Regions from separate parts of the Megamonas sp. genome, predicted to be linked through region 2. Evidence: riboswitches for the same ligand, from Rfam matches in the RefSeq annotation. Region 2 holds a riboswitch; the other holds the start of a gene.
The links. A riboswitch is a leader RNA that binds a small molecule or an ion and turns the genes downstream of it on or off. The one in region 2 is predicted to bind ZMP and ZTP.

Region 1: linked by a shared signal. The riboswitch ahead of AC5LAX_RS12195 (phosphoribosylaminoimidazolecarboxamide formyltransferase) and the one ahead of AC5LAX_RS08015 (L-lactate MFS transporter) in region 2 are both predicted to bind ZMP and ZTP.

Annotation. Positions count from the first base shown of each region.
Region 1 is NZ_CFQVBI010000081.1:7,714-11,148, reverse strand. Features, by position in the region: gene AC5LAX_RS12205 (GntR family transcriptional regulator) at 1-417, shown strand, start outside; gene AC5LAX_RS12200 (hypothetical protein) at 449-847, opposite strand; gene AC5LAX_RS12195 (phosphoribosylaminoimidazolecarboxamide formyltransferase) at 973-2,148, opposite strand; ZMP/ZTP riboswitch at 2,190-2,268, opposite strand; gene pfkA (6-phosphofructokinase) at 2,418-3,386, shown strand; gene AC5LAX_RS12185 (AzlD domain-containing protein) at 3,428-3,435, opposite strand, start outside.
Region 2 is NZ_CFQVBI010000056.1:21,761-25,195, forward strand. Features, by position in the region: gene AC5LAX_RS08010 (serine/threonine-protein kinase) at 1-557, opposite strand, end outside; gene AC5LAX_RS08015 (L-lactate MFS transporter) at 705-1,946, opposite strand; ZMP/ZTP riboswitch at 2,034-2,119, opposite strand; gene AC5LAX_RS08020 (DeoR/GlpR family DNA-binding transcription regulator) at 2,182-2,955, opposite strand; gene AC5LAX_RS08025 (ribulose-phosphate 3-epimerase) at 3,145-3,435, shown strand, end outside.

The sequences.
Region 1 (3,435 bases), on a different contig from region 2:
ATAGATGTTTTTGCTGAAGTTATGGAAAAATTGAAGCTAACAGAAAAAGATAAAGTTATTTGTCTTGAACGTTTGCGCTATGCCGATGATAAACCTATAGTTTATGTTAAAACTTTTATACCTGTGAAATTATGTAAGGGTTTAATTGATGAAGATTTAGAGCAAAATTCTTTATACGATACTCTGAAAACAAAATATAATATAGAGATTGCTCATATTAATCGTCAAATTCATGCAACAGTTGCTGACCCTTATTTATCTGATTTATTGGGTATTATGGAAAATGCTCCATTATTATATATAACAACGGTTGCATATAATCAAAATGATATTCCATTTGAATATTCATTGGCATCTTATCGTGCAGATATGTATAAAATGAATGTAGATTTATATAAAGATAAGTATTATAAATAAAAAAATGGCACTAACTATGTTAGTGCCATTTTTATAATCCTGTCCCTATAGAAATAAGACGATAATAATCTTTTTCTTTAATAAGTTGCATATAATTTGATTTATTAATAATCCAATTATTTTCTTGTTTAGTCCCATTACCAGGCAACCAAAAATCGTCATCACCTGACTGAATAGAAAATACTACGGAATATATAGTTGGTTCATTAGGTACACTATATACAGAGATATCTTTATAATCAAAGATTTTACCATTAGCAAAAAGACTTTTATTTTTATGATAAGATAGTTCTTGTTTAACAATAGTATAAACAATTTCTTTATCAGTCATGTGAATAGTTTCTTTTATTGGTAATGTATCTGGATAAGGTGTAATTGGTGAATGACTAGAATAATATAAATTTAGACTAATAAGTGTAAGTAAAATCAAATATATTTTTAATGAGTTTGTTTTTTTATATAATTTAAGAAAAAATATACAAAAAATACTTATTAAAATTAAAATACATATTGAATAAAAAAGATTAATATTCATTATAATTCTATTTATAGAAATTAATGATGGAATAAACGAATTCCAACGAATGCCATTGCCATATTGTATTTATCACAAGTTTCAATAACATTATCATCACGGATAGAACCACCGCTTTGAGCGACAAATTCTACACCAGATTTATGAGCACGTTCAATATTATCGCCAAATGGGAAGAATGCATCAGAGCCAAGAGCTACGCCTTTTACTTGAGCGAGCCAAGCATCTTTTTCTTCTTTAGTGAATACTGGTGGTTTTTCAGTGAATACGCGTTTCCAATCGTCGCCACCGAGTAAATCCATATATTCATCAGAGATATATACATCAATTGCATTATCGCGGTCTGGACGGCGAACATCTGGTTTGAATGGTAAGTTTAATACTTGAGGTGCTTGACGTAAATGCCAGATATCTGCTTTATTACCAGCAAGACGAGTACAATGTACACGAGATTGCTGACCAGCACCGATACCGATAGCTTGTCCATCTTTAGCATAGCATACGGAATTGGATTGAGTGTATTTTAATGTGATTAAAGCGATAAGTAAATCACGTTTTGCTTCATCTGTGATATTTTTATTTTTTGTAGGAATGTTATTGAATAATTCTTCAGTGATTTTAATATCATTGCGTTTTTGTTCAAAAGTAACGCCAAAAACTTCTTTTGTTTCAAGTTCAGGTGCTTTGTAATCAGGGTTCATCTGAATTACAAGATAGTTACCTTTACGTTTTGTTTTTAAGATTTCTAAAGCTTCAGCACTGTAAGATGGAGCAATAACACCATCGGATACTTCACGAGCTAAGAAACGAGCTGTAGCAGCATCACATTCATCGGAAAGTGCAGCAAAATCTCCATAAGAAGACATGCGGTCAGCACCACGAGCGCGAATATATGCTGTAGCCATAGGTGTGAGTTCAATACCTTCAACGAAATACATTTTTTTCAATGTTTCAGATAAAGGAACAGCAACAGCTGCACCAGCAGGGCTTACATGTTTAAAAGATGCAGCAGCTGGAAGACCTGTAGCTTCTCTTAATTCACGAACTAATTGCCAACTGTTAAAGGCATCTAAAAGATTAATATAACCTGGACGTCCATTTAAAACTGTGAATGGTAAATCTTGTCCATCTTTCATAAAAACGCGAGCAGGTTTTTGATTAGGGTTACATCCGTATTTTAATTCCATAGAATTCATTTACGATATTCCTCCTGTAAAATAAATATAATACTATTAGATTTTGTTGCCCAGACGGTCGGCTATATAAATCTGTGCTTCATGTGGTTAATTCCACTTCCGTCAGTTACACAGATTGTTAACTAAAATTTATCATTTTAAAGTATGAGTTGTCAAGCTAAGCAATAATATTTGGAGATTTTGTTTTTTTAGGGATTTTTACAAGGATATTAGTTATTATTTAGCGAATAAAATATATAAATGCTTTTAAATTTTGAGGAGGTTTTTTTATGTCAGTAGAAAATATTGCTGTATTGACAAGTGGTACAGATGCACCAGGAATGAATGCGGCTATTAGAGCTGTAGTGAGAACTGCGATTAATAATAACGTGCGTATATGGGGCGTTTATGATGGATATAGAGGCTTAGTTGATGATAATATGGAAGAATTAACTTCTATATCTGTAGCCGATATTATTCAGCGTGGCGGTACTTTCTTAGGTACAAGTTTTTGTAAGCGTTTCCGTACAAAAGAAGGTCGTCAATTAGCTTATGAAAATCTAAAAAAACATAATATTGATGCTTTGATTGTCATTGGTGGTGATGGTAGTTTACGCGGAGCAGAAGAATTTGAACGTGAAACAGGATTTTCTGTAATTGGTATTCCAGCTACTATTGAAAATGATATTTGGGGAACAGATTATGCTATTGGTACAGATACTGCTGTAAATACTATTTTACAGGCAATCAACGAAATTCGTGATACTGCAAAAGCACATCGTCGTACATTTATTATTGAAGTAATGGGCAATAAATGCGGTTGGCTTGCTACATATTCAGCCGTTGCTGGTGGCGGAAATATGGTTATAGTACCAGAAGAAGAATTTGATAAGGAAAAAATCATCAATAAAGTACAAAAATTACATGATGGTGGTAAATCTTATTTAGTAATTTTAGCTTCTGAAGGTACTGGCAATATGCAAGAGTTAGTAAAAGAATTAGAAGCTAGAACAGGAATTTCCACACGTTTGACTGTTTTAGGTTTAGTTCAACGTGGTGGTTCACCAACAGCTAATGACCGTGTATTTGCAAGTGTATTAGGTGAACAAGCAACACTTGCAGCTGTTTCTGGACTTCATAATATTGTTTTCGGTATGCAACGTGGAAATATTGTTTGCATTGATTTACGTGATGCAATCACTAATAAAAAAGAATACCCAGAAGATTTAAGACATTTAGCAGAAGTAATTTCTCTATAATAAAAAAATTCCTAGATAATATATTATCTAGGAATTTTTATTTATAAAA
Region 2 (3,435 bases):
AAAGCATAGATATCACTGCGAATATCTGTTTGAGCAAAACCGTATTGTTCAGGGGGAGCATATCCACGTGTACCAAGATATTCTGTGTCATACGTTTTATCAGGATTGATTAGACGAGCTGTATCAAAGTCGATTAATTTAACGATATTATCTTTAGTGAGCATTATATTAGAAGGTTTTATGTCGCGATGTAAAATATTATGTTCATGTAAAATTTTTAATCCTTCGCATAATTGAATGATTATTTTCTTGATAATATCATCAGAAAGTTGTTCTTGTTGTTCTAAAATATTAAAAAGTGTGCGTCCATTGATGTATTCTTCAACAATAATAGTGATGTTTTCATCTTGATATAGATAATATATTTCAGGAAAACAACTATGTGAGAGTTTTTTTAATTCGTTATAAGGACTTGTAGTGTGATGAAGATATTTTATGATACAAGGTTGATTTGTTAATTTATTAATAGCTAAAACAATTTTACTCTTTGATGATTTTTTTATTTCTTGTGTTATTGTAAAATTGGTAGATAAAAATTCATGGAAGAGCTCAGACATAATAAATTAACCTTTCTATAAAAAACATATATTTTTTATTAATAAAATTTAACTATATTGATAGTTAATATTATTTTAGCACATAAATAAAGCCTAGTAGTTAGTTTAATTTTAACTACTAGGCTTTATTTAGAGTGAGTTTTTTTCTTAAGCAATAGTTTTGCTTGAAATGAGTTTTTCTTTTTTAGTTGTTTTTATTTTTAATATTATAGCTATGATGAAGCTGATAATAAATAAAAATGCGAATACATAGAGGCAAAGTGCATAACTTTGAGTTGTTTCACGAATAAAGGATAATAAAAGTGGTCCTGCAATACCAGCCATGCCCCAAGCTGTGAGAATTCTGCCATGAATAGCGCTTAATTGTTTTGTGCCAAATAAATCGCTTAAATAAGCTGGCATACAAGAGAAGCCACCACCATAGCAAGAAACAATGATTAAAACTAATAATTGGAAGAAAAAGGATTCAGTTGTATTAGCGAGTGCATAGAAAGCAAAAATTTCAATTAAGAAAAATAAAATATAAGTATTTCTACGACCAATATAATCGGAAACGCTAGACCAAGCGATACGACCAAAACCATTGATAAGTCCAATAACGCCAACCATAGAAGCAGCAGCAATTGGGCTCATATGAACTACTTCTTGAGCCATAGGAGAAGCTACGGCTAAAAGACCAATACCACAAGTAATATTAGTGAAGAATATCCACCAAAGTGCATAGAATTTCCAATCGCGAGTAGCTTCAGCTACGCTATATTGTTTTATTTCAACCATAGAATTAGAAGTCTTAACAGTTGTAGGTAAATATTTTTCTACGAATTCTTTTGGTGGAGGAGCGAGATATAAAGAAGAAGCTCCCATGATTAATATATAAGCACAGCCTAAAATGATGAAGTTAGTTACTAAGCCAAAATTGCTAACGAGAATTTGCATGATAGGGCCAGCAATTAAACTTGCAAAACCAAATCCCATGATAGCAAGACCTGTAGCAAATCCACGTCTTTTAGGGAAATATTTTACAAGAGTGGAAACAGGAGTGATATATCCAATACCAAGACCAATACCACCGATTACACCGTAGCAGATGTAAAGTAAAATAAGACTTTGTAAATGAAGAGCTAAAGCTGTACCAAACATGCCAATACCAAAGAATGCAGTGGCAGTAAGTCCACTAATACGAGGGCCATTTTTTTCAACAAATGTTCCTAAAAAACCAGCGGATAAACCTAAAAATAAAATTGCAATAGAAAATGTCCATGTAGTTTCTTGAAGACTAAAACCCATTTGAGCCATGATTGGCTTGGTGAGTACGCTCCAAGCATAAACACTACCAATACAAATATGAATACCAATTGCGGATAATGCGATAAGCCATCTGTTTTTCATTATATAATCTTCCTTTCGTAAAAATAAAGAATTATAAAGTACAAGAAAACTTATGCCTAAAAACAAAAAGACCATCTAGGCAAAAATTTTCTTTGCCCAGACGGTCGACTTTTCTATAGCAATGCGGTTCATGTGGTTAATTCCACTAAAATCCGTCAGTTCCACAGTGCTTATTCAATTGATAGCTTTATTATAACAAATATTTAATCTATGTCAAGAATAAAATTAATTTCATTTATGTTTTAGTTTTTACAACTAAAACAGTTGTATTTTTTTGTAAAAAATCAATTTCTTTATCAGAAATGTTATCATCGGTAATTAAAAAATCAATATTTTTCCATGTAGCATATTCTACCATCGCAGTAGAACGAGATTTTTTGCTATCAGCTAAAACAAAATTTTGCTTAGAATTTCTAATCATTATACGTTTTACTTCGGCATCAGAAAAATCTATAGAAGTAGGACCAAAATGTTCTTTAAATCCACTAGAACCTAAAAAAGCAACATCTACTTTTATTTTACTAAGAAAACTAGTTGCACCAAAACCTTCAAGTGCCATAGTAGTGTTATTTAATTGACCACCACTAAGATGGACAATGTTGTCACTATTAGATAATACATTTAAAGCACTTACAGAATTTGTAATAATCGTTAAACCTTTTTTTAAATATAATAATTTAGCTAAGCATAATGTAGTACTACCAGCATCAATAAAAATAACAGAATGATCTTTAATAAATTTTAGTGCTTCATTAGCAATTGCTAATTTAGCATCATAATTTTCCATATTTCTATCTTCTAATGGTTTTTCGATTACTTCTAAAGAAGACAGTGCGCCACCGTGACTTTTTTTTATAATGCCTTGTTTATCTAAGTATATTAAATCTTTTCGTATAGTTTCTGTAGAAACAGCAAAAGTTTTTGCAAGTTCGCCAACCTTTATACTACCATTAGAAATTATAAGTTCAGCTATTTTATTTCTACGTTCAGCTGTTATTAATTTTGACATGTATTTCACCTCTATTTTATATTTATTTTATTATTCTTAAAAGAACTTGTCAAAAATTTTTAGAAAAATTAAAAATCGCAATTAAAAACAACTAAAATGGTGTTGACAATTTGAAATAGCAATGATATTATCTAAATAACAAGAAAAAACAACAATAATGTTGTTAAAAATTGCTAATTGGAGGATATCATGAAAAGAAAAATAATAATATCACCATCATTGATTTGTGCGGATTTATGTAATTTAGAAAAAGAAGTAAAAGATTTATCTTTAGCAGGAATGAAATCATTACATGTGGATTTAATAGATCCTCATTTTAGTCCAAGTATGCCAATTGGAATAGATATTGTAAAGCAATTGAAGGCTAAAAGTAATATGGATTTTGATGTTCATATTATGTCTAATTATAATGAGTTTTTCATTAAAGAGCTTGTAAAAATGGATATTTCAAGTATAACTTTTCATAGCGAAGCTACAATT